Linked DNA regions of Magnetococcus sp. PR-3. The protein of the gene in region 2 interacts with the protein of the main gene of each other region in a pairwise test. Links are inferred from orthologs where the notes say so. Each region holds a gene or a part of one and is shown on either strand. Other genes may lie near its edges.

What was found.
Region 1: the proteins of dnaQ (region 2) and dnaE interact in binary tests that used the Escherichia coli proteins (3 or more experiments, as listed by UniProt). The link is inferred for Magnetococcus sp. PR-3 from one-to-one orthologs.

What each region holds. Positions count from the first base shown.
Region 1 is NZ_JBAHUQ010000026.1:55,137-67,926, forward strand. The notes cover bases 5,801-9,900. They hold dnaE (DNA polymerase III subunit alpha), read right to left. Parts: upstream 9,586-9,900; coding sequence 6,001-9,585; downstream 5,801-6,000. Other genes in these bases: V5T57_RS14120 (response regulator), read right to left, coding at 5,801-5,849. Outside these bases: V5T57_RS14105 (EAL domain-containing protein), read right to left, coding at 1-106; V5T57_RS14110 (flagellin), read right to left, coding at 253-1,071; V5T57_RS14115 (transporter substrate-binding domain-containing protein), read right to left, coding at 1,728-5,447; more of V5T57_RS14120, read right to left, coding at 5,460-5,800; murI (glutamate racemase), read left to right, coding at 10,347-11,168; V5T57_RS14140 (tetratricopeptide repeat protein), read left to right, coding at 11,795-12,652; V5T57_RS14145 (GDSL-type esterase/lipase family protein), read right to left, coding at 12,678-12,790. UniProt on the Escherichia coli protein: DNA polymerase III is a complex, multichain enzyme responsible for most of the replicative synthesis in bacteria. This DNA polymerase also exhibits 3' to 5' exonuclease activity. The alpha chain is the DNA polymerase catalytic subunit.
Region 2 is NZ_JBAHUQ010000039.1:13,210-24,898, reverse strand. The notes cover bases 8,691-11,689. They hold dnaQ (DNA polymerase III subunit epsilon), read right to left. Parts: upstream 10,549-11,689; coding sequence 9,832-10,548; downstream 8,691-9,831. Other genes in these bases: hemG (protoporphyrinogen oxidase), read right to left, coding at 10,548-11,689; V5T57_RS18030 (c-type cytochrome), read right to left, coding at 9,237-9,788; V5T57_RS18035 (type II secretion system protein), read right to left, coding at 8,691-9,137. Outside these bases: panC (pantoate--beta-alanine ligase), read left to right, coding at 1-42; V5T57_RS18080 (hypothetical protein), read left to right, coding at 53-238; V5T57_RS18075 (tetratricopeptide repeat protein), read left to right, coding at 292-1,926; bioA (adenosylmethionine--8-amino-7-oxononanoate transaminase), read right to left, coding at 2,022-3,326; bioD (dethiobiotin synthase), read right to left, coding at 3,424-4,041; V5T57_RS18060 (hypothetical protein), read right to left, coding at 4,038-4,682; biotin synthase BioB, read right to left, coding at 4,709-5,701; malonyl-ACP O-methyltransferase BioC, read right to left, coding at 5,730-6,539; V5T57_RS18045 (alpha/beta fold hydrolase), read right to left, coding at 6,536-7,231; bioF (8-amino-7-oxononanoate synthase), read right to left, coding at 7,231-8,415; more of V5T57_RS18035, read right to left, coding at 8,499-8,690. UniProt on the Escherichia coli protein: DNA polymerase III is a complex, multichain enzyme responsible for most of the replicative synthesis in bacteria. The epsilon subunit contain the editing function and is a proofreading 3'-5' exonuclease.

The DNA.
Region 1 (12,790 bases), on a different replicon or contig from region 2:
GACCCGGCGTTGCCTGTTGCATACTGCTCCACAACCCTGTTTGGGTAACAAACAGGGTTACAGCCAAGACCAAAGGTAGAACAACAATGAGCAACAGACGCAACATAGGTAGGCCCCAAACCAATGAATAAGCTTATTACCAAAGACTATGGTAAACGGGGAAAGGTCATCGGCTCAAGGCAGCGAAAACAAAAAACCCCCTTGCTTGCCACGAGGGGGTTTTTCTTAAGCTCTTTTTGTCTCTGAAAAGCCTTAGCCGATCAGTTTGCCATAAAGATTATCTGTGATCTGAGAGGCCTGAGCCTGCACCGCAATAATGCTCTGCATACGAATGGCTGAGCCTGTTTGACGGGCCATCTCTGCGGCCACGTTGGCATCTTGAACCTGAGCACGGGCCGCTTCGGTATTGATGGCCATTTGGCTAATGTTATCCGCCGCACTTTCCAGTGAGTTTTGATAGGCCCCAAAGGAAGCATTGAGTGTACCCAGACTATCCAGGTCAGAATCAAGCAGGCTCAAGGAGGCTTCGGCGCCCGCTTGTGTGCTCAGATCGATAGACCCTGCGCTATTAAGCGAGGAGAGATCGCTCAACTGCAGATCTGTCTGGTTATTCGCATCGGTACCAGACTGAATGGTCACGCTGTTCCCAGAATCAAGCAGGCTTTGACCATTAAAGGTGGTGTTACTAATGGTGTCGGCAATACTCTGCTGGATCTCAGTGGCCTCTGCATTGATGGCCGAGCGGTCTGAGTCATTCAGCGTACCATTGGCTGATTGTACCGCCAGTTCACGTAGGCGCTGTACATCATTGCTAATGGTATCAACCCCTGTCTGTGCAACCTGGGTTAATGAAACCCCCTGGTTGATATTCTGACGGGCCGTATTAATACCACGAACCTCACTGGTCAGACGGCTAATCATCCCCATCAAACCGGGGTTATCAACAGCCTGATTGATTTTTAAACCAGAAGCGAGTGCTTCAAAGGAGTTCTCACTCTCATTTTTAACTTTCAACAGCTGGTTTGAACTCTGCTGAGCTGCAAATAGGGAGTCGTTAATGGTGATAGGCATGGCGACCTTCCTCGTTATCTCTTGATTCGTCTTTTTAAAAGTGGCTAAGGGCAACATCCTTGCCCTTGGTGCGCCCGCAGTCCCTGCTGAACGCAACCTTCGGCCTATCCTTGCCTCGCCCCTTTTTCTTAGCTGCGGGTCAACCCGTTGTTGGCAGCCCCACCGTATGTTCGGTGGAAAGGGCGTGTGCTCCGAGTACGCCCCCCATTTTTGGGTGGTGCGTACGCTACTTTCTTATTATCCCCTGGAGAGAGAGGTTACTTCCGTAAAAACCTACCCCTCCAGTTCTTTGTATCGGCACTGCTTTAAGAAACTTTAGAAAAAAATGCATCCCGACCGATTTTTTTTTAACGAACTCGATTAGAGCCTTTTTCAATGACTGCCAAACATGGTTCGATAGCTTGCCTCACTTTTACGAAGCAAACCCCGGGCCAACAAAACAACTCACATAAAAACTACGTATATTACAAACAGATAAGAACAACTCAGAAACAGGAGAAGCTTTGACACGACATAAACCGTGCATTTTTTGCCGCCCTCCTGAGGGAGAGCTGTCAAAAAATACAGGCAAAAAAGGAGAGTCTATTTTTTTTGAAGGGTCGAGAAGAAAAAGGGGGAGAGGAGCAGATCATCCATGACGGAGCAAAAGGTGGGGGCTAGGGGGAGGCTGTATCCTCACGTTGCATATGCTCATGCCATGCTTGCAGCTCGACCAAGACCAGTTGTAGCTGCTGCTGAAGGGTCTTAACCGCATCTTGGTAAGAGTGGGTTTGCTGCTGTTTGATCACTTGGTCCATGCCCTGGGCAGCACGAACCAAAGCTTCTGCGGCCATATAAGAAGCGACACCTTTGATGGTATGCGCCAGATCCCCTATCCCGTTCCAATCTTTTTTATCAACCAACAGCTCCAGTTTGATGGGGGCATCTTGGTAACGCTCTAAAAACCCCTCCAACAACTGTTGATAAAGTTTGGCATTTCCCCCTGTGCGGTTTAGACCCACCAGCGTATCCAACTGGCTAAGCCCCGCAAAGGTAGCTGTAAAGTCAGGGTCGACCTGCTCTTCGGTACCCTTATCAGGCGCCACAATAGAAACTTTGGGTGGGGGTGTTGCAACAGCCTTGGCTGAGACGATCTTGGTGCCAACCCGCGCCGGATGCTTTGGCTCAATCCAGCGGATCAATAGCTGTTGTATCGCTTCAGGAGAGACCGGTTTGGTCAAATGATCATTCATCCCTGCTTCTAAAGAACGCTCACGCTCACCCGGCATGGCATGGGCCGTCATCGCCACCACAGGAAGTTGTTTTAAACCGGGTAGTTGCCGCAACTGCCGGGTGGCTTCCAACCCATCCATAATGGGCATTTGGATATCCATGAGCACCAGATCATAAGGGGATTGCTGAACCATTTCTAAAGCACGCATACCATTTTCAGCAACCGACACCTCCATACCCGCCTGCTCAACGAAGGCCACCGCCACTTGTTGATTAAGCGGATTATCTTCCACCAACAGCACCTTAGCATGATGAATACGGCGTAAACGTTCTGCGATAACCCCCTCTTCAGAAAGACAACGAGGGCCAACCTGCTCACCTTCAAGCTGGTTAAGCATGCGCCGGATCTGTTGGCTATGTAACGGCTCCAACAGCAGTTCATCCATCATCAAGGCTTCACGGGTTTGGCGCGCCACACCATGCTGTCGACGGCATAAGAGAATCTGCTTCATCTCTGTGTCCGCACTATGATGACGCAGATGATCAGAGAGATGCCCCAACGCACTGAGAGAGAGTACCTCTTCACGGATAAACAGATAACGGGGGGCGGGGTCCAGTTGGGAGAAGTTGTCCCCTAACAGAGGTGTTGGATCGTAGAAGGTACGGGTTTGCAGTCCCAAACGTTCTAAAATACGTACCAGATAGTTTTGCTCTTCACTATCCGCATCCACAATGACCGCAAGTTGACCATGCCAAACCGGTTGCACTGGCGAGCTCAGTTCCATCTCCATCGCCTGAAAATCCGCTTCAAAATAGAAACGGCTCCCCACACTCAACTCACTTTCTACTTCGATCTCCCCCCCCATCACACTCACCAGCTCACGACTAATGGCCAGCCCCAAACCTGTTCCCCCAAAGCGACGTGTTATGGAGTTATCAGCTTGGGTAAAGGCCTCAAACAATCCCTCTACCCCTGCTTGAGAGATGCCCACACCGGTATCTTTTACCGAAAAACGTAGTCGAACGGCCTTATCCTTAACCGCTACCTTCTCCACCCGAATGATAATATGACCTTGATCGGTAAATTTAACAGAATTACTGACCAAATTGATCAACACCTGCCCCAAGCGCAGAGGATCACCCAGCAGATATTCAGGCACCTCCTGATCCACCGTATAGCGCAACGTCAACCCTTTTTGGACCGCTTTATGGCCCAAAATGGTATTGATATTGGCAATGACATCATCTATCTGAAATGGCGTAAGCTCTAACTCCAGCTTACCCGCTTCTAGTTTAGAGAAATCCAACAGGTCATTAATGATGGCCAGTAAAGCTTGGGAGGCACCATGGATTTTAACCATATAATCCTGGCGCACATGTTCTTCATTGAAATCCTGAGCTAGGCGAGACATACCAATGATGGCATTGAGGGGGGTTCTCACTTCATGGCTCATATTGGCCAAAAACAGACTTTTGGTTTCACTGGCCTGTTGCGCCTGAAGATTGGCCTGTTTTAACTGGCGGGTGAGCAAGGTGAGCTTACGGTTCCAAGCCATAATCAGCATAAAAACAATCAACATGCCAACCCCCACCTGGATCATCAACTGATAATCCATCTGGGTAACCTGCGGATTACCACCCCATTTTTGGCGAATTTGAATATGTTCTTCTGGGGTAATACTACGCACAACCTGCTGCATAATTTCATGGAGCAGTGGCTCTTGTTTTTGCACACCCACTCTTAGGTCCAGGGTATAGCGGGTGTGACCAGAGATTTTAAGATTATCTAACTGCCCACGCATAATGCCGTAGTGGGCCACAGGTAAGGCAGACACCAAAGCAAACAGCTCCCCGCGAGAAACCTTCTGCAACCCCTGCTGAACATGCTCAACATCACGTATGCGAACCCAAGGGTAGTCATGGCGGATCATATCATGGGTGGCAAAACCGGTTGGGACACCAACCTCAGCATCTTCTACATCATTTAAACCACTCAGAAAAGCCACATCACTGCGTGTGGTTAAAACCACTGGGGTAGAGACATAGGGCTCCGTAAAATTCAGATAACTGATCCGCGGTTTGGTTTTATGCACCATGGTAATGATGTCGCACTGCCCCAAACGGGTCATACGCAGGGTATCACTCCAGGATTGACTGGCCACCAAACGGAAAGGGACCCCCAAACGGCGACTCATCAACGCCATATAATCGGCAGACATCCCCACATGGTAGCCCGCTTCATCAATCCTCTCATAGGGCATCCAATTGGGATCCACACAATAACTGACCCCACCTTTATCCCTTAGGTAGGCCTGCTGCTGACCCGTAAGCACCTGCCGAGCCCCCTCCATGTTGCTCTCGCCACCCACAGGATGCCACTTACTGCGAATACGGATATGATCCTCTTGGTGCAAACCATCCACAACCGCCTGCAGGGCGGCCAACAGTTTCGGTTGCCCTTTACGCACCCCCACCCGTAATGACATAGGGGGGCCCGCCACTTTACCAATGATCAAATTGGCCAACCCCAACTGCCGTATACGCTGAGCCGCTACATACAGAGAGGCCAATGATCCATCCAACTGACCGTTGGACACCATCGCCAGACCTTCATCAACGGTGCTGGTAGAGACATGAACAATGTCTGGGTGGTAAGGCTTAATGGTCTCTTCAAAGATATAACCTTTGGCAATTCCGAGCTTGAGCCCCTTCATATGGGCAATATCCTGCAAGCCATCTTGCCGATTACGTTTGACCACCATAACAACGGGAGAACGCAGATAGGGGGAGGTGAAATTAAGCCACTGACGTCTCTGTGGGCTTTCATTGAGCAAAGAGAGGATGTCACACTTTCCCTCGCGGGAATAGTTCAAGCTCTGCTGCCAACTACTGGTGGGAACAAGTTCAATGGGGGTCCGAAGTCGCTGTTCAAACAAACGCATATAGTCTGCAGCCATCCCCACATGACGCCCTTGTGCATCAATGCGTTCATAGGGCATCCAGTTCGGATCCACACACATGCGGATCTTACCCATTTGTTTTAGATGCAGTTGCAGATCATTTTTAAGCGCAGGCGCAGCAAGGGACGGGCTTGTCCCAAACAGAACAAACAGAACAAACACAAAGAGCCATGATAAAAACGGTGTGGTGCGTGAGCTGGCCATTACCCGCAGGTATCACAAAGTTGGGGATGCCACGGCACCCTTACCAATCAAGGATTGCAACATCGGGTGCAGACGCGCCACATCAACAGGTTTGGATTGGAATAGGTCAGCCCCAAGCTCTTTGGCCTGATCTTCCAATAGGGGATAATCATGGGCGGTTAAGACCACAACTGGAATGTGGGCTGTTTTTGGGTCAGCTTTGATCATACCGAGCATCTCAATACCATTCATATCGGGCATATCCAGATCGGTCAAAATCAGATCAATCGATTCAGCCTGCAGGGCATCCATACCTTCACGGCCTGAAAAGGCTTGGATGACCTGATATCCAAAATCTTCCAACTGTGGCGAAATGAGCGTTAACATCACTTCATCATCATCAATAAATAAAATTGTCGACATGCCATCACCCCAAAACAGAGCCCCGTAAAAATCATAGTAACAATACCACCACACCCCAGCTTAAAATTCAATTTCTACCGCATATCTTCAACAATAATCACACTTTCTCACCAACATCTTCCATTTCCCCGTACTTTCATCGGTTCGTTCATCACACTGGCGGAAGGTTGAGGGACTTCCTAAAACTGGCGGCCCCATTCCCAAACCGTTGGATAAGGTGATCGAGCAAAGCATCACTGGGCACCACCAAACCTGGTTTATCCAGATCCATGGTCACCCGCGCTTTGGCCATCCGCACCACCAATGCGGTGCGGCAACCATCGGCCCCGTGGTGTTGTTGCAGGATCGACATCAACTCATCCATAGCGCCCCCTTTTAATAGTCCGGCAGGAACCTCTACCCGTAAAAATCGACAGGCATTGCGGCGGTAGGCATCCAGTGTAATGGCACTGTTAATCGCTACTTTAACCTCTTCATCCCGAACTTCGGCCTGACCTTCAAAGATTAAGGGCCCCTCCTCTTCCAAGATCTCTCGGTTGGCCACATAAGCATCAGGAAAAACCACCCCTTCCATTTGACCTTGAATATCCTCCAAGGTCACAAACAGCATACGGTCACCCTTTTTGGTGCGGTGCAATTTACGTTCAACAACCACCCCGGTAAACCGTACCGATACCCGCCCATCGCTACCAATGGGCTCTCCACCAGGCCCATATTTTTCTTTAAGCTCAGAGATGCTCATTAACCCATAATCACGCATCTCTGCTTCATATTTGCGTAGTGGATGGCTGGAAATATAAAAGCCCAACGCCTCTTTTTCATTTTCAAGCCGCTCCTCTTCAGGCCAGTCAGGGACTTCTGGCAACTGCCAGTTATCCGCACTTTCACCCGCCTCCTCCTCGGCATCATCAAAGAGGTTCATAAACCCTAAGGCTTGATCTTTTTGATGTTGGTTACCCCGGTTTAGTGCCTCTGGTAAGCCCGTCATTAAGGCAGCCCGGTTCCCTTCACCCAAACCATCACAGGCCCCTGACTTGATCAGGTTTTCCAGGGTACGACGGTTCAGGTTACCCCCTTCCGTGCGCTGACATAGATCCAGCAAAGAGGTAAAGGCTCCCCCTTCTTCCCGTGCTTTGACCAAGGCAGACATGGGGGCTTCACCCACATTTTTCACTGCAGCCAAGCCAAAGCGCACCGCATCTTCATCGCCCGCACCCGGTTGAACAGAGAACACCACCTCTGATTTATTCACATCCGGCGGTAAAACCTGTACAGACATGTCGTGGCACTCCCGGACAAAGTGCACCACTTTTTCCGTATTATTGATATCTGCACTGAGGGTCGCGGCCATAAAGGCCACCGGATAGTGTGCCTTCAGCCAAGCGGTCTGGTAGGAGATAAGAGCATAGGCTGCAGAGTGGGATTTATTGAACCCGTAACCGGCAAACTTCTCCATAAGATCAAAGATATAACCCGCTTTTTCAGGGTTAATCTCTTTTTTCTCCGCACCACTCATAAAAATGGTGCGCTGTTTGGCCATCTCTTCCGGTTTCTTTTTACCCATGGCCCGTCGCAGCAGATCCGCCCCCCCTAGGGAGTAACCCGCCAGAACCTGGGCAATTTTCATCACCTGTTCCTGGTAGAGGATCACCCCATAGGTCTCTTTAAGGATTGGCTCCAACTGGGGTAAGGGGTACTCCACCACCGCGCGACCATGCTTACGGGCGATAAAGTCATCGACCATTCCAGAACCTAAAGGCCCCGGACGGTAGAGTGCTACCAGCGCAATAATATCTTCAAAGGTATCTGGGGCCAGCTTCTTCAGGATATCCCGCATGCCGGAAGATTCCAGCTGGAACACCCCTTTGGTACGTCCATCCATCAATAGCCGGAAGGCCCGCTCATCTTCAATATTAATGGCCGCAATATCAATAGGGCTGCGCTCTTCTTCGGTTTGCCCATGCTCTGCACGACGGGGGTTGACGATTTTCAGGGTGTTGTCGATCACCGTTAGGGTTTTTAGCCCCAAAAAGTCAAACTTAACCAAACCCGCCCGTTCAACATCCACCATATTAAACTGGGTAACCGGCATGGTTGAGCGGGGGTCACGATACAGGGGAACCGTATCGGTCAACGGACCATTGGAGATCACCACACCCGCAGCATGGGTCCCGCAAGAGCGCGGCGAACCTTCTAAAGAGAGGGCCAGATTAATGAGATGTCCAACCTCTTCCTCATCCTCCATCAGGTCCCGCATACGCGGCTCCTGCTCCAATGCCTCTTTAAGGGTAATCCCTAAAACATTGGGGACCAATTTGGCGATTTTATCTACCCGGCCATAGGGGAACTCAAGCACACGGCCAATATCCCGAATCACCGCTTTTGCCTGCATGGTGCCGAAGGTAATGATCTGTGCAACCCGGTCATGGCCATATTTATCCTGCACATAACCGATAACAGCTTCACGACGATCCATACAAAAATCGACGTCAAAGTCCGGCATACTTACCCGCTCTGGGTTAAGAAAGCGCTCAAAAAGAAGGGTGTAACGAATGGGGTCCAGATCGGTAATAGAGAGACACCAGGCCACCAGAGAACCTGCCCCCGACCCCCGCCCCGGCCCCACGGGAATATCTTGCTCTTTACCCCATTTAATAAAGTCCGATACAATCAAAAAATAACCGGGAAAACCCATCTGGTTAATAATGCCCAGTTCATACATCAAACGCTCATAGTAGCGACGGCGAATCTCCTCATGCTCCTCATCAGGGAAGCGAGGCAACACATATTTTTCTAGCCTCTCCTCAAGCCCCTCTTCAGATTGAGCCTGCATTTCCCCTTCCAGAGTCTGCCCCTCTGGCAGGTCAAAATCTGGGAGCATGGGGGTGCCCAATTTCAATTGGACATTACACCGCATGGCAATGCGCCGTGTATTTTCAATAGCCTCTGGCAGGTCCGAAAATTTTTCCACCATCTGCTCAGGGGTGGCAAAGTAAAACTGGTCCGATAACCGTGGGCGGTTCTCTTCATAAAGCGTGCGCACAGCGCCCACACAATAGAGCGCATCTCGCGCAGGGGCATCCCCTGGGTCCATATAGTGGATATCATTACTGGCGACGATGGGCAGTTTCAGCTTTTCCGCCAGAGCAACGGTGCGTTTAACCAGCGCTTCTTCTCCTGGCTCACCATGGCGCTGTAACTCCAAATGAAAATTGGGCATTTGGCCATCATGCCCCATAATTTCATGGAGCGTTTGCGCCGCGGCCTCTGCCTCCTCATGCATCTCTTGGCTTAACAGGCGTCCAACCGCCCCTTTTGCCCCCCCAGAAAGTGCGATCAAACCAGCACTGTGTGCTTTAAGCATGTTCAGATCAATACGGGGTTGGCCATGGCTACCATCCAGGTGCCCTTTGGCGATGAGACGCATTATATTTTTCCAGCCCTCATCATTCCGGCACAGCAGAATCAACTGATCCCGCACCTCTTTATCCACCCGCTCTTCTTTATTCTGGTGATCTGGCACCACATAGACCTGAGCACCCAATAAGGGTTTGATACCCGCCTTCAGACAGGCTGAGTAGAACTGTACGGCACCAAATAGATTACCCTGATCGGTCAACGCCAGGGCGGGCATTTGAAGTTCCTGCGCACGGCCGACTATCTGCTTAAGCTTGGCGGTAGAGGTCAGCAGAGAGTAACCAGTATGGACATGCAGGTGGACAAAAGGGGCGCTCATAGAGATACCGATACCAAATGCTAACGGGTTAATGGATGAGCAATGGCTCTGAAAACAACCGAAAAGAAGCAGAATTTGATCATAAACGAGGTGGAGATGGATTGAAACGAGAAGGGCTAGATTGCGGTAAAAAAGGTTGGAGCCGGTAGATGGCCTCGTGTCTATGCCCACTGGGAACGCTTACCACAGACCAAATCATCGCTGCAGATTGGCCATAAAAACACAAAAGCCGCACTCAGTGAAGAGTGCGGCTTTTGGGGCGTCAAAGAGGAATAGATACCGATACTGTAAAGACAGTACCCAGCGATACTCAACAGCTTTGACGGACCGATGGGGCAGCAGAGTCCGGAGCCAATCCAGGGGATTTGGGGTTGGCGGTGCCCGAACAAGCTCAACGGCTCTGCTATGCTAGAAAAACTGAAATGGTCAAAAAATGATGGTGCGGATGGCCGGAGTCGAACCGGCACGGCTCGCGCCACTGCCCCCTCAAGACAGCGTGTCTACCAATTCCACCACATCCGCGTCGTGCAAGAGCGGGGATAATAGCCAGAACACCACCCATTTGCAAGCACTTTTTCACCCGATCGTCAAGCGCACGCTATATTCACGCTGACATCACTATATTCCAATGGGTTAACAGACCAACAGCCCAACCTGCAAAATAGGATTGTACGCCTGTGTTTGAACCTTTTCGTCAACCCATTCCATTTACTTAAGGATTTTGTACACTAGGTCTCTCTTTTCTTCAGGAGCGCTTTGTTATGAGAACGCAACCATCCAGTGATACCCGCCCCATTGGCATTTTTGATTCCGGCGTTGGGGGCCTTACCGTACTACGTGCCCTCGCCCGCCGTTTTCCTCAGGAATCCTTCATCTACCTGGGGGATACCGCGCGCGTACCTTATGGCACCAAATCTCCACGCACGGTGGAGCGCTATACCCTGCAAGTGGCGGATCATCTACAGCGACACGGCGTTAAGGGTATGGTTGCTGCCTGCAACACCGCCTCTGCATTAGGGTTGGGTGCTTTACGTGCCCACCAACCCCAGCTTCCTGTTCAGGGGGTGATTGTACCTGGTTGCCGCACAGCCCTTGAAGCGACGCAGCAAGGACGTATTGGTGTAATAGGCACCCGCGCAACCATCACCAGTGGTGCGTACCGCAACACATTACACACCTTAGACCCCAAGCTTGAGGTAACCGATGTAGCATGCCCTCTGTTTGTGCCTTTGGCAGAAGAGGGATGGACCCACCACCCAGCCACAGAACTGATTGTACAAGAGAGCCTTGCCCCACTTTTAGAGAGCGGCATCGATACCTTAATTCTAGGCTGCACCCACTACCCGGTTCTTAAAGAGATCATTGGATCGGTCATGGGAGATGCCGTCACACTGGTTGACTCGGCAGATGCCGTTGCAGATGAACTGCAAAATCGGCTGAGTGATGTCATCACCCCCAACCAAGGTGACCTCCCCCGATCCATCCTATACCTCGTCACCGATGAAGCTGCCCGTTTTACCAGTGTCGCCAAGCGCTTTTTAGAAGAGATACCTTTGGATCAGGTAGAGATGGTCGATCTATAGTGCAGGCATCCCTGCCATCGAGCTTGCCGCTCAGACAGCGGCCTATCCACGTTATAAAGCTCGTGCTAACCGTTAACAATCAACGCTAGCGGGCAACCCTCCTTGTGTGAGGGACCCCTGCAAGAGAGCACGACCGTATGCTGAGGACACGCCACAATTTATAGGCCGCAGGGGAAGAGAAGAATAAGAGGTGCACGCCCCATAAACGAGTGCCCCCTTATCGTGTGACTTAAGCGGCCAACGCCCTCACTGTGGTCTTTTCTCTCGTATGGCGGCTGGGATGAGCCCCTTGGTGAACCCCTGATAACACAGGCACGCCGCCTGGCTTATTTTTCGGCCTATGCGTCAACTATACAGAGGCATACGGACTATTCTCCTCCTACTCTCTACAGGCCAGCCCGTAGGTAAGCGTCCCTCCTTTAAACAAGTGGACTGAACTCACGCATCGGCGCCATAGATGAGTAGGCCCAACGCCCCCTTGGGTGCAGGCAACACCATAAACAGAGGTCGCTGTTAAAAAATGATCAAGAAATGGTATGGTGTCAGCGAACCCGGACCTTAGCCAGTGGTTGGCAAGATCCTGGTGGAGCGCCTTTTTTTCATTACCAGCCAAGTGGAGCTTTTGTATGGCCGATTCTCAGTGGGTCATGAATGTTGACCTGAATAATTTCAACCAACTGGTCATAGAACAATCGCACCGTGTACCGGTATTGGTAGATTTTTGGGCGCCCTGGTGTGGCCCATGCCGCTCATTAGGCCCGATTTTGGAAAAACTGGCGACGCAAATGGATGGCCGGTTTATGCTGGCGAAAATCAATTCTGATGAGAACCCTCAACTGGGACAACAGTTTGGGGTTAAAGGTATTCCCGCTTGTAAATTAATCATCGATGGAGCCATTGCCGATGAATTTACCGGGGCCATGCCAGAGTCTGGCATTCGTCAGTTCCTCGACAAAGCCATTCCCTCCATGGCCGATAAGTTGGCCGCACAGGCCAACCTTTTTGAGCAGCGTGGTGATTTACATGCCGCCAAAGAGCTCTTTTTGAAGGGGGTTGAATCTCAAGCGGACCATACCGATTCGCTGATTGGTTTGGCACGGCTGGCTTTGGATCAAGGCAACGCAGAAGAAGCCCAAGCACTGATGAACCGCTTAACCCCTGCGGGGCTCAACAGTGCCGGTGCCAAGGCCCTACAGAGTAAAATGGTTTTTCAGGATACCAACCATGATCTAGAGGCCCTGCGCCGCTCAGTGGATGAAAACCCGGAAGATTTGGAACACCGCATTGCACTGGGGCAAGCATTAATCGGCCAAGAGCAGTATGAAGAGGGGCTGGATCAACTGCTTTTTGCCATTAAGCAGGACCGCCACTACAGGGAAGATCACGCACGCAAATTGGTCTTAAACGTTTTTGAAATGCTCGGCCAGACCCACCCCATCACGTCGGCCTATCGCAGCAAGCTCTCTCAGGTTCTTTTTTCCTAACAACCAACAGGGGGTAAAACCCTATTTACCCCCTGTTGATTTGATCCATCCAAGCCTGCCACGGTGACCACAGGGCAATCAGCCTTGCCAGCGCCTCATACCCCTCACCACCCGGGTGCGCCCCATCCCCTTGGCGAA
Region 2 (11,689 bases):
GTTTTGGATGCCAATCGCATCCCATGTGACACTAAAGGATGAGGTTCACATCATGAATCGCAGAGTACGCTATGACAGCCTGGGTGGTGGACGCAGCAGCAAACGACGTTGGCCAAAGATGCTTCTTCTGCTGATTCTACTCTTAGGTGTTATCACCGTGGGCTTGCAAAGCTGCAATAGTGAGCGGGTAGAGCCAACGGAACACTATGAGCCATTGGTCATTCCGGGGAAAAAGTGATGAAACAGCGACACAGGGTTGGCGATAGATGTTCAAAATCAACAGCCCTTGTCATGCTGCTTACTACATCCCTGTTTTGGGGTCAGGCCCAAGCCCAAGAGGCTATTCCCCAGGGTAGTGCGATTGCACCACCCGATACCATTGAATCCTCTTCCCTAACCGGTTTTGATTCCTTTGGCCGCCCTTTTCCCCTCACGCCTAACGGGGTCCGTCGTGTGTTGGACCAAGGGCACCACAAACTGGCATTGATCCTGGCTGAACAAGCCCTGAATCGTGGCAGTGGAGCCCCGGTCACAGCCCTGAGCTGGCGGGAGCTCATCGCCCGAGCCCAGATGGCACTTAACCGCCCCAGTGAAGCCCTGGAGATGCTGGAAAGCCTGCCGGTTGGCATGATTGATCAATCTTCTGATTTGGTCTTAATGATGGCCCAAGCCCAACTTGCTGAGGGTCAATTTCAACAAGCCAGAGGCCGTTTTTCCCACTTTTTGGTCGAAAACCCCAAACATCCCAAAGCCTATATTGCCCAACGGGGTATCGGTATTTGTGAGTTAAAGTTGGGCTCGCTTGATCGAGCCCGTCTACAGCTGGGGCTATACAAAGAACGCAAAGATCGCCCATCACCAGATGCTGAGTGGCTGGTGGCCATGGCGGAACTCTCCTTGGCGCAGGGGGAGCTTACCCAAGGGCGCAACTGGCTTAAACAGCTGCCCAAAGCTGCGCGTAAAACCCGTGAAGCCCGGCATATTTTCTACCGTATGGTACGTATGCAGGTTGAACAGGCTGCCAAAAAAGCGGTTACCCCCAAGCTACTGATTGATCTAGAAACAGCCCTGGCCCATAACCCAGGTGTGGCCGAAGGGCAAGAGATCCGCATCCTCCACGCCAAGCTGTTCCATCAGTGGGCAACAACCCCACTTACACCCACCAAAAAAGTAACCGCAGCGGTTAAAAATTTGATGGAGCGCCGCTGTTTACTGCGTGAAACCGTCATGTCCAACCATGGTTTGGAACAGGCTTTTTACCTGCAACAACTGCTTAAAAAAGAGCTTGAAAATCCTATTGGATTAACCGCACCTGGTGGCCTATTAACCCCGGATGGTTTGGCGTTAGATGGTTTGACCGAACCGGTCCGTGCGGCTTTTGCAGAGGCCTGGATGCGGCAAGAGCAGGTGGACAAAGCGGTGGCACTGCTGGGTAAGGAGCGTGGCCCTGATAGTGATCTGGTACGGTTACGACTGATGGCACTGGGTGCCGCTGTGGAAGATCTTCCTCTAGAGCGGGTATTGGAGCGGCTCACCCCATCAGCAGCCAACGGTGAACCCAACCTACTGCCCAGAGATCTGATCGAACCTTTGGCCGAAGCTTTTCTCTATTTTACCCGTGGTGGCCGGGAACATGAGGCAGGGCTTCTCCAGGCTCAACTGGAAACCCGTGCAGATCACGCAACCGTGGTACGGCTTCTGGATTATCAAAAGGGGTTGATGTTTGAATCCCTAGGCGATCTGGAAGAGGCGTTGCTCCACTATGTTAAACTGGCCTTTTCCAAAAGCCAAACATCCGCCAGCGATGACCGACTGCTACCAGAATCCCCCAAAGAGGCTGCTGCCCGTCTATTGGATCAGCTCGGTCAGGTCAAAGAGTCCGCCCTACTGCTGGGAAACCAAAAAGGTGAGACAAACAATCCCTAAAGGATGGGTCACTTTCCCCCCCTCTAAAAAAACCAATGGGGATTAAACGAATGTTTAATCCCCATGGCAGATACCACACAACTCCTGTTACCAGCTTACAGCAAGGTCTTAACGGCCTCTTCAATGGCATCCCACCCCTTATGCAATTGATCATCACTAATGCAGTAGGGGGGGAGTATGTAAACGGTATTACCCAATGGCCTAAGCAGAAGACCTTTCTTGGCAAAAAAGGCCTTTAACTGAGGACCAATCGCCGCTTCATAGCCACTATCCTCAACCACCAGATCAATGGCACCAATAGAGCCACAAAGTCGAGGACGAACCACCTTTTTATGCTTGTTAAAAACCGCTAAGCGCTGTTCATGAATGGCGGAAATTTTTTCAATTCGATCCAAGGTCTGCTCTTGCTCAAAAACTTGAAAAGAGGCCAAAGCCGCCGCACAACCCAATGGATTGGCCGTAAAAGAGTGGCCATGAGCCAAAGCTTTATCAAACCCCTCCCCCATAAAAGCCTGATAGATAGGCTCCCGTGCAACCGTTACAGACATGGCCATAAAACCGGATGTTAACCCTTTGGAAAGGCATATAATATCCGGCTGATCACCACATTGTTGAAAGGCAAACAGAGATCCTGTTCGACCAAAACCTGTCATCACTTCATCAAAGATCACCAACACCCCAGCAGCTCGACAGCGGGCCATCAATTGCTGAATAAAAGTAGGCCGGGCCATCCGCATACCTGCAGCACCCTGTACCAAAGGCTCCATAAGTAATGCAGCACACTGGTCACCATGCTGGTTGAGATAATCATCCAACTGACTCAGTACAATGGCCTCTCGGGCTTCTGGGCTGGGATCACCGATCCAGGTGCTGGGATAATCCAACAGATCCACCTGAAACATCATGTTAGAAAAGGCATCAAAAAAACCAGATCCCTGCCCCATGGACATGGCGCCAACCGTATCCCCGTGGTAGCCACCCCTAAAAGCTATGAATCGATGACGGGGTGTTCCTTGATTGATGTGGTACTGGGTGGCCATTTTTAAAGCCACTTCCACAGCCGTGGAGCCATCATCCGAGAAAAAAACCCGATCCAGATCACCCCCCAATTTGTCCGATAACGCCTTGGCCAAATTAACAGCCGGTGCATGGGTAAAACCGGCAAAGATCACTTGTTCCAGTGTTTTAGCCTGATCCGCAATGGCCTGAGCCACCACTGGATGACTATGACCATGGGTCGTCACCCACCAGGAGGAAATCAGATCAATCCATTGCTGCCCCTCTGTCGTTGTCAGGGTCGCCCCGGAAGCAGAAGCAATAGGGATCGGATCAGGAGCCGTTTGAGCCTGGGTAAAAGGGTGCCAACAGTGGCGTTTGTCCAGGTCGATAAGATCTGTCATGGCTTAAACTATTCACAAAGGTGGGATGAAATATCTGATGGAAAGCCGCCGTTAATGCCACTTCTAGGCTTTTATGCTGTTAAGCACCGTTTGGAGATTACAGCCACGCCACAGATGCCAATGTTTCAGGTGTTAAGGGTTGCAAAACGGGAATATGGGCCAGAATAGGCACTTCACCGTAGTGCTTTAGGGCCTTAAAATTGGAGGGATGCTCTGCGCCACAGGCAATCAACCCCATAACACGCAACCCCCGAGCTTTGAGTGCCTGTAATGTCAGTAATGTATGGTTGATGGTACCCAACCCTGTACGGGTTACCACCACCACAGGTAACGCCAGTTTGACCATAAGATCCAATACAGTGTACTGATCATTGATCGGTACCAAGACACCACCTGCCCCTTCCACCACCAAAGGGGCTGTGGTTTGGGGCCGTTGAAAATCCTCTAGCTGGATAGAAACCCCCTCTAGGGCTGCCGAAGCGTGGGGAGACATCGGTGCTTGCAAACGAAAGCGTTCAGGGTGTACACGGCTTGCAGACAGGCCAGCCAGGTGGGAGACCACATCGGTATCGGTAGCCCCTTCTAAACCTGATTGAATGGGCTTCCAATAATCAGCCTGCCACTGTTGTAATAACCAAGCACTGGCAACACTTTTACCCACATCGGTATCGGTACCAGTTACAAACACCCCAGGCATAGGAACACGATCAATCACTGTAATTTATCCCGGTACTGTTCAGCCTGATTTTCCAAACTCTGCATCCGCTTTTCAGAAACACCAAACTGTTTTCCAACACTTTGCAGAGCCTTACGTTCCATATCCGAAGGTTGGTAACTGCCATCAACCCCAGCCGATTCAGCCAACCCCATCAGCTCTCTTTTTTTATCTTCCAAATAGGCCCGGTCCATGCCTTTAAGTGCATCACGTACGCCACCATCCCGTAGGGCATCCAACAGTTCCGGGTTTTCATCCATCGCTTCACCAACGATACCCAAGGCCTCTTTACCAGCCTGAATTTTCTGCTTTAAACTACCCAGCAGACCACCCTCTTCATGGGATTCATCCCCTAAGACAATCTCAGGTCCCATAGAAAAATTCTCATCCCGAAAGACCAGTTCACGCTCAACCCCTTCCTGGTCCATATCTAGCTCCCACCCCAGATATTCCAGTAGAGGGTCCCAGCGCTCAGGCCTAAGAAAGTAGTCACTGGGAAGATCCTGAAGCGTCTGCTTTTTTTGTAGATAGGACTCTACAAAAGGCTCCCAATTCTTCTGTTTGGGTCGGGAATCGGAACAACCTGCCAATAGCACCAGGCAAAGACAAGCTGCTCCCATACGGAAAGTGGTGGATAACATGGTCTGGCTCCTGCCTAGAAGAGGTCTTAATCCTCTTCAATCTTCTCCACAAAAAAACCGGCATCTTCGACCAGTTTAACGGTCTTATCCGCCACATGACCAGATGTATTCAGATAACCTTCCGCAAATAGGGAGTTGGCTGGGTAGAGAGCCATCGACTCCAACCCCCGCAAATTGCTCTCCCGTCCACCAGCAGCACGTACCTCAGCATCAGGGTTGAAAAAACGGAACAGCGCCAATGCACGCAAACCATACTCTGGGGTTAACTGGTTGACTTCACCCAGTTGGGACCCCTCCACATGCACATAAAAATTGACCGGAATAGAGCGGGCATTCAACCCCCTTAGAGTGGAGGCAACCTCAATAATTTCCTCAGGCTTTTCACCCATACCGATAATAATACCACTGCACACCTCCAACCCAGCACTACGGGCCTGCTTCAGGGTATCTAGTCGATCCCCATAGCTGTGGGTTGTGCAGATAGAGCCGTAGTGACCATCGGCTGTATTGAGGTTGTGGTTGTAGCGGTCCAGGCCTGCCTCTTTCAGTTCACGGGCTTTATCTGCATCCAAGAACCCTGCGGAGAGACACACCTCCACTGGCCAACGAGATTTGATCTCCTTGATCAGCTTGGACATATGATCAATACGATCCGCATGGGGGTTACGCCCAGAGGAGACCATGCAGTAACGGTAGGCACCTGACTCATACGCCTTACGGGCGCCATCAAGAATCTCTTCATCACTCTTGATGGCGTATTTCTGAATAGGGGCTTTACTGTTTTTCGCTTGAACGCAGTAATTACAATCCTCAGAGCAGTAACCATTTTGCACATTATTGAGGATATGGATGCGTACCCCGCGCCCAAAATGATGAAAACGCACCCTAAAAGCAGCCTGCATCAGAGGCAACAGTTCCACACTGGGATCAGTTAAAATACGCCGTGCACTCTGTTGATCAGGTACCTGACCTGCCAAAGCAGCTGTGGCGATGGTATCGAGCCATTCACTACCGCTCATACCCGGCTCTACGCCCCGATTTTCCAAATTAGTGGATGGGTCGGTCGTCGAGACTGCGTGTGTAGAATCCGTAGAGTACATGATAGGTCACCGTAAATCCGTGTTGTCCACCCTGGGTTGCCTGCAGCATACGGCGCATCAGTGCCGCCGATACCGGACGATGATGCCCAGAGGGTTGATGCGCACCAACTTCTCGTAAAGCGCGTAAAAAGCCATGACCGGAGGCGTGGGCCACCGGAATATGATCCTCTTCTACATCCCCTTCCCCGCCTGTGGGCCACATGGCCTGTAACTGATCGGCATCGGGATAGTCAGGACGTCCAAAGGGGGCCCCATACTGGGCACATACCCCCTGCCACTCTCTGAAGGTTTCATCCCCCAGGGTAGCAAAAGCCAGCAGACCATTGGTCTTAAGCAGTGAAGTTAAGCTCTGTAAAGATCCAGGTAGATCCTGAAACCACTGCATGGCCAGACTTGAAACAACCAAGTCAAAAGGGCCACTAATCGAGCAGTGTTCTCCATCCATCACCATAAAACGGCGTTTACCTGGTAGATCTGATAGATGGGACTGACAGCGCTGAACCATCTGTGGTGCAATATCGGTAAAGATAAACTCTGCCTCTGGCCATTGACGGGCCAAGTGCCGACTTAAAAAACCGGTACCACAACCAATTTCCAGAATACGTGGATTATCAGGTAGGGGAAAATCCCCCAAACGGTCGGCCAACTCATCGGCTACATGTTGCTGTACCAACGCTTTACGATGGTAGTTTAGCGCTCGACCAAAATTTTTACCCACACGTCCATTGCGGTTGCCTTCCCCTCTGGGCAGGTTCATAACCACGACTCCAAACTGGTATTAATTGCTGCGGCCATCTGTTGGCCATGGGTCAAAGGTAGAAGATGGCTGGCCCCTTCTACCCACTGTAGCTGCTGGGGTGTAAACATCGCTTCACTCATCATAGGAGTCACAATGGCATCTTCCCGGCTGGCAATCGCCTTAAACGGTCGATCCCATTGAGCCAGTAGATCACGTCCATCCCAACGACTGATCGCCTCCAACCCCCAATCCAATTGAGGGGGGTGGGGAATGGCCATAGAGGGTAGATCCATAGGTGGCATACCGCTACGGCTACCAAAATCCTTTAAGACCTGAGCCGCATCCACCGGCAACTGTTTGCGCATACGCCCAATCACCCGTATACCAACCCCATGAGGAAAATCACGCCCCTGATGAAAACGACTAAAACCATTAATAAAAATCAAACCCTTACACTGGTTTCCTACTTTGGCAATGGCTTCCATTTCCGGGGTTTCTGCTTCCCCCATTAAACTCTTCAACAACCACAAAGAGCCCATGGAGTGACCAACACCAATCCACGCCCCTTCAGGCTGGGTTATACTGGCTTGACCTTGGGGATGAAAAAATCCCATATCTGCCTTAAGCGTGGGGTAACCCCCAAAATGGTGCAGCATAGGCCGCCATACACCACGACCCAAACCCCAACCATGCATCATCCATAAGGTCATCAATCCATATCCTGTAAACAGGCTGGTACCAACTGGGCCAACTGTTGCCAATCGGCATCCGTATGGGCCGCACTCAACGACAACCGTAAGCGACTGGTCCCTTCCGGAACCGTCGGTGGTCGGATGGCAATACCCAACATGCCAGCTTGGCGTAAACGCTCACTTAAGGCCAATGTCTTGCGTTCATCCCCCACAATAACCGGAATAATTGGGGTTGAACTGTTCCCGGTATCTAAACCCGCTTGATGAAAAGCGGCCCGCACCTGCTCGGCCCCGGATAAAACCCGCTGACGGACAGATTCCATCTGCGGTAATAACTCCAATGCGGCATCCATGGCACCCAGTACAGCCGGAGGCAGAGCGGTACTATAGATGAAACCACTCACCCGGTTAACCAAATAATCCCGCAATTCACGGCGACAGGTCACATAAGCCCCAAATCCCCCCAGCGCTTTACTAAAGGTACCCATGACCAGATCAACTTCACCTGGATAGGCCGCTGACAAACCAAAGCCATCGGGACCCAAAACACCCGTCGCATGGGCCTCGTCCAGATAAAGAAAAGCACCATAGCGATGCTTCAGCGCCACAAGTTTACCCACATCAATACGATCACCATCCATACTAAAAACGGTTTCGGATAGGATGAAGCGGGGCCCTTTGTGCTCAGCATTTTTTTTAAGTAGGGATTCCAGATGATCCAAATCCCCATGTCGATAACGTATCTGCTTAACCCCGGCTGACTGCATGCCGTGGTGCATGGAAGCGTGGTTTAGTCGGTCTGAAAAGACCAAAGGTTCGGCACCCAGTACCTTTTTATCCAACAGTGCAGGAATCAGCGAACTGTTGGTCTGATAACCTGCATTCAGGACCAAAGCAGCTTCAGACCCCTTACCTGCAACCAAACGAGCTTCAATCCGCTCAAAAGGCTCCAGATCACCACACACCAGACGGGAAGCCTGGGCACCTGTCCCCCACTTCTCTGTCCATGCCATGGCCCGCTGCTTAAGTAGGGGATGATCCGCCAAACCTGCATAGTTATTGGCTGAAAAATTAACCAACTCCACCCCATGACGCAGAATACGACCATGGGCCAACGGCTGCACCGTATGCAGCTGGCGTAGTTGACCAACCTCTGTTCTGGATTGACAGAAGTGACGGTATGCAAGGTGAGGATCAGACATGGCCCACAGCTTAGTAAACTTAAAAGCCAAAGGAAAGGTTTACTTAATCCATACTACCCATCAATGAACCCCCATAAAATGATTTAAAAACGCATTTTATACCAGCAAACAAAGCTATGATGGGCCTTATTCTTATTGCGCAGCCGCATGGGGTTATCTTCAGCCATATTCAGGGTAGATAGACAACGGAGCTCTCCGCCACTTGGTGAGGGTTGATCATCCACCTGAGCTTCAAGAGTAGCAAACAGTCGGGGGGATACCTGTTCCAGGCGCATAACATTGCCCAACAAACCCACACCCACCTCAGGTGAAGGAACGGTAATCGCCTCAAAAGCGATATGCAATTGGTGGGGGTTACCTTGATCATCAAAATAGTGGTAACGGTTAACTGGTTGCCCCTGCTGGGTAACAGGTATGGGCACACCTGCCTGGGAAAACAGTTCGGCAAAAGAGGCACTCAACGGCAGGTTCGTTAGCCCACTGCGTTGGTTTTTTTGATCTCCCGGTACGATCCCCATACGTTCGTAGTAGTGGTTATAAGCTTTGGCCCATCCCCCAATATAAAGCTGAGCGATGCGCTTATTCTCGGCATTCCGTTGCAGATCTATCCCCACCATGACGATGCCCAACAAACCACCAATAATGACCAGACCAATGAGCATCTCAACCAAAGAGATACCCTGACTCTCTGCTTTTTGGTGACTGGATTGGTGCTGTGCCATGGTTGCACCCCTTAATCCTTGTGTTACTTAGCCTCAGTATATCACGTTTATCAAGACCCCAAGCATGTGTGGAAAACCCTACGGTTCATACCTGTTTATTTATCGATTTCTTGCATAAAAGTGAATGACATCTTCTATTTGTTCATCACTTAACTCTTTCATAAAGCTACGCATTTTTTTAGGCTGTGGAGGAGTACGGCCTTCCTTACGGAACTGTGCCATGCGTAGACGTAGATAGTCCATACGCTGACCCGCCAGACGGGGGTTGTCATCATACTGCACTTTCCCCCCCTCACGATGACACCGTTCACAGCCACCAATGAGCTCTTTACCCCGATCAGCGCGTTTATTATCCACCGCTTGCCAGGGACTGACCCAAGGTTGCTGAGAGTAGTGGGCGCCATACATCATGTGAAGTTGTTGAGGAATCTCTTTATGTACAGCCACTTCTGTGGGCCGTTTACCCATGGCGTAATCTTGTAATACCCCCATGATATACATCACATTCTGACTACCAATCAGGGGGGTGGTATCTACATTAACAGGCTGGCCATTATCCTTATGGCAAGCCCGGCAGGGATCCAACAACTGCATGGCCATGGCCTGTGAGCTCAAGGTCAGGGAGAATAAAACAATAAACAGACGTAACATAAACTGGTTTACTCCATCAGACTTAACAGGGAGATCAAATCCCTTAGTTTTTATTCCACACAGACCCACCAGACTCTTTGTCCAGCAGTGTCAAAAAGGCTTCATGAGCTTGCATACTTTCATCACTGACCTTCCAGTCACGTGCTGCCATGAGTAACCCTTCCTTTGAACTGGCCTCTTCCGCAACCTGTTGTGCGGCAGCCTCCTCCTCAGAACGCTCTTCCCCAGCCATTTCCAGACTGAACTGGTTTCCCCCCATCAACTCGATATACACCTCTGCCAGGAGATGAGCATCCAGTAATGCACCGTGGAAGGTACGGCCAGAGTTATCCACCCCCAAACGTTTACACAAGGCATCCAAATTGACAGTAGAACCAGGAAACTTGCGTCGGGCCAGCGGAATGGTATCAATGGAGCGATCCATCGGCATAACCAGCCGCTTATTAAGACGGGTTAACTCCGCATTCAAAAAGCGCATATCAAACTCGGCATTATGGATCACCATTTGATCCTCACCGATAAACTCTAAAAACTCATGATACATCTCTTTGAATTTTTTACAGTCAGCAACATCTTCATCGGTAATACCATGAACTTTGGTAGCTTCCGCAGGGATCTCCCGTTCTGGATTGATGTACCACTGCCGCTCTTCCCCTTTACGCATATTGATCAGTTCCACACAACCAATTTCAACAATGCGGTGGCCCTCCCTGGGATCAAAACCGGTGGTCTCAGTATCCAGAACAATCAATCTTTCCATCAGGACATACCCTCTAGAACACGCTGAGCGCTCTTCTCACCGTTTAAGACGCAATCCGATACACTGACCCCATCTCGCCAGTTTGCACGCAAATGTAGCCCTTTGAGAGGCTTTAAAGCCTCATCTATCTCCCCTACCCGCTGCAAATGGCCCAACTCATATTGGGCAATGGCGGTTTTATAGCGGGTCATATGCACATACTCTGCCCCCTGTTTAATCCCCAGGGCAGCCATCATATCCTGATCCACCTGCTTGGCCACATCCTCTTCCGACCACTCAGCAATACCGGGATTGGTCATACCACCAATAAAGCAGGTCATCAAAGCCTTACCTTCCGGCCCCCGACCAGGAAACAGGGTGGTGGAAAAGAGTCCACCCAGGGTTGTGACCTTCTCATTACGGGGAATTAAAAATCCAAATCCATCCAGCGGGTGGGCCACATCTTTTGTCTCATAGCCCAACGCCACAGAATCAACCGGGGCATAACGGATCCCTTCCAGAAGATCTGCAGCTTCTGTACTCATGGGACGTAACAGTTTGGCGGTCACTTGAGCTGGGGTGGCCAAAACCACCTGACTGGCGGTGAGAGTTTGGCTTTTTCCATCCCGCGTCCATTGTACCTGCCACTGATCCCCTACTGAGGTTAGAGCGGTCACTTCCGCACTGGTTTCCACACAGCCATCCGGTAATTTTTCAGCAATGGCTGCAGGTAGAACCTCCATCCCCTTGTCAAAAGAGATCATACGACCACGGGGCATACCGGCTGCTTTACGGATTTTACCCATAGCAAAGGCCCCTTTGATTAGGGATCCATATTTCTCTTCAAGGGCATAAATTTTGGCGACTGCAGCCCGAACGGACAGCTGTTTAGGGTCACCGGCATAGACGCCAGAGACAAAGGGCTCAATGGCATAATCTAAAAAAGCCTTACCCAAACGTCGGGTGACAAATTCGGCAATAGTCTCCTCTTTGGTTCCCTTTCCAATAAAGGGCTCCAAGCCCAAACGGAGTTTGGCCATAAAAGGAAAGAGGGGTGTTTTCAAAAAACCAGGGGGAGATGTAGGCAGTACATGCAGCTGCCCCCCTTTCATCACAAAACGACGAGCAGCCAGAGGATTGGCCTCCAGTAACCGGGATTCCA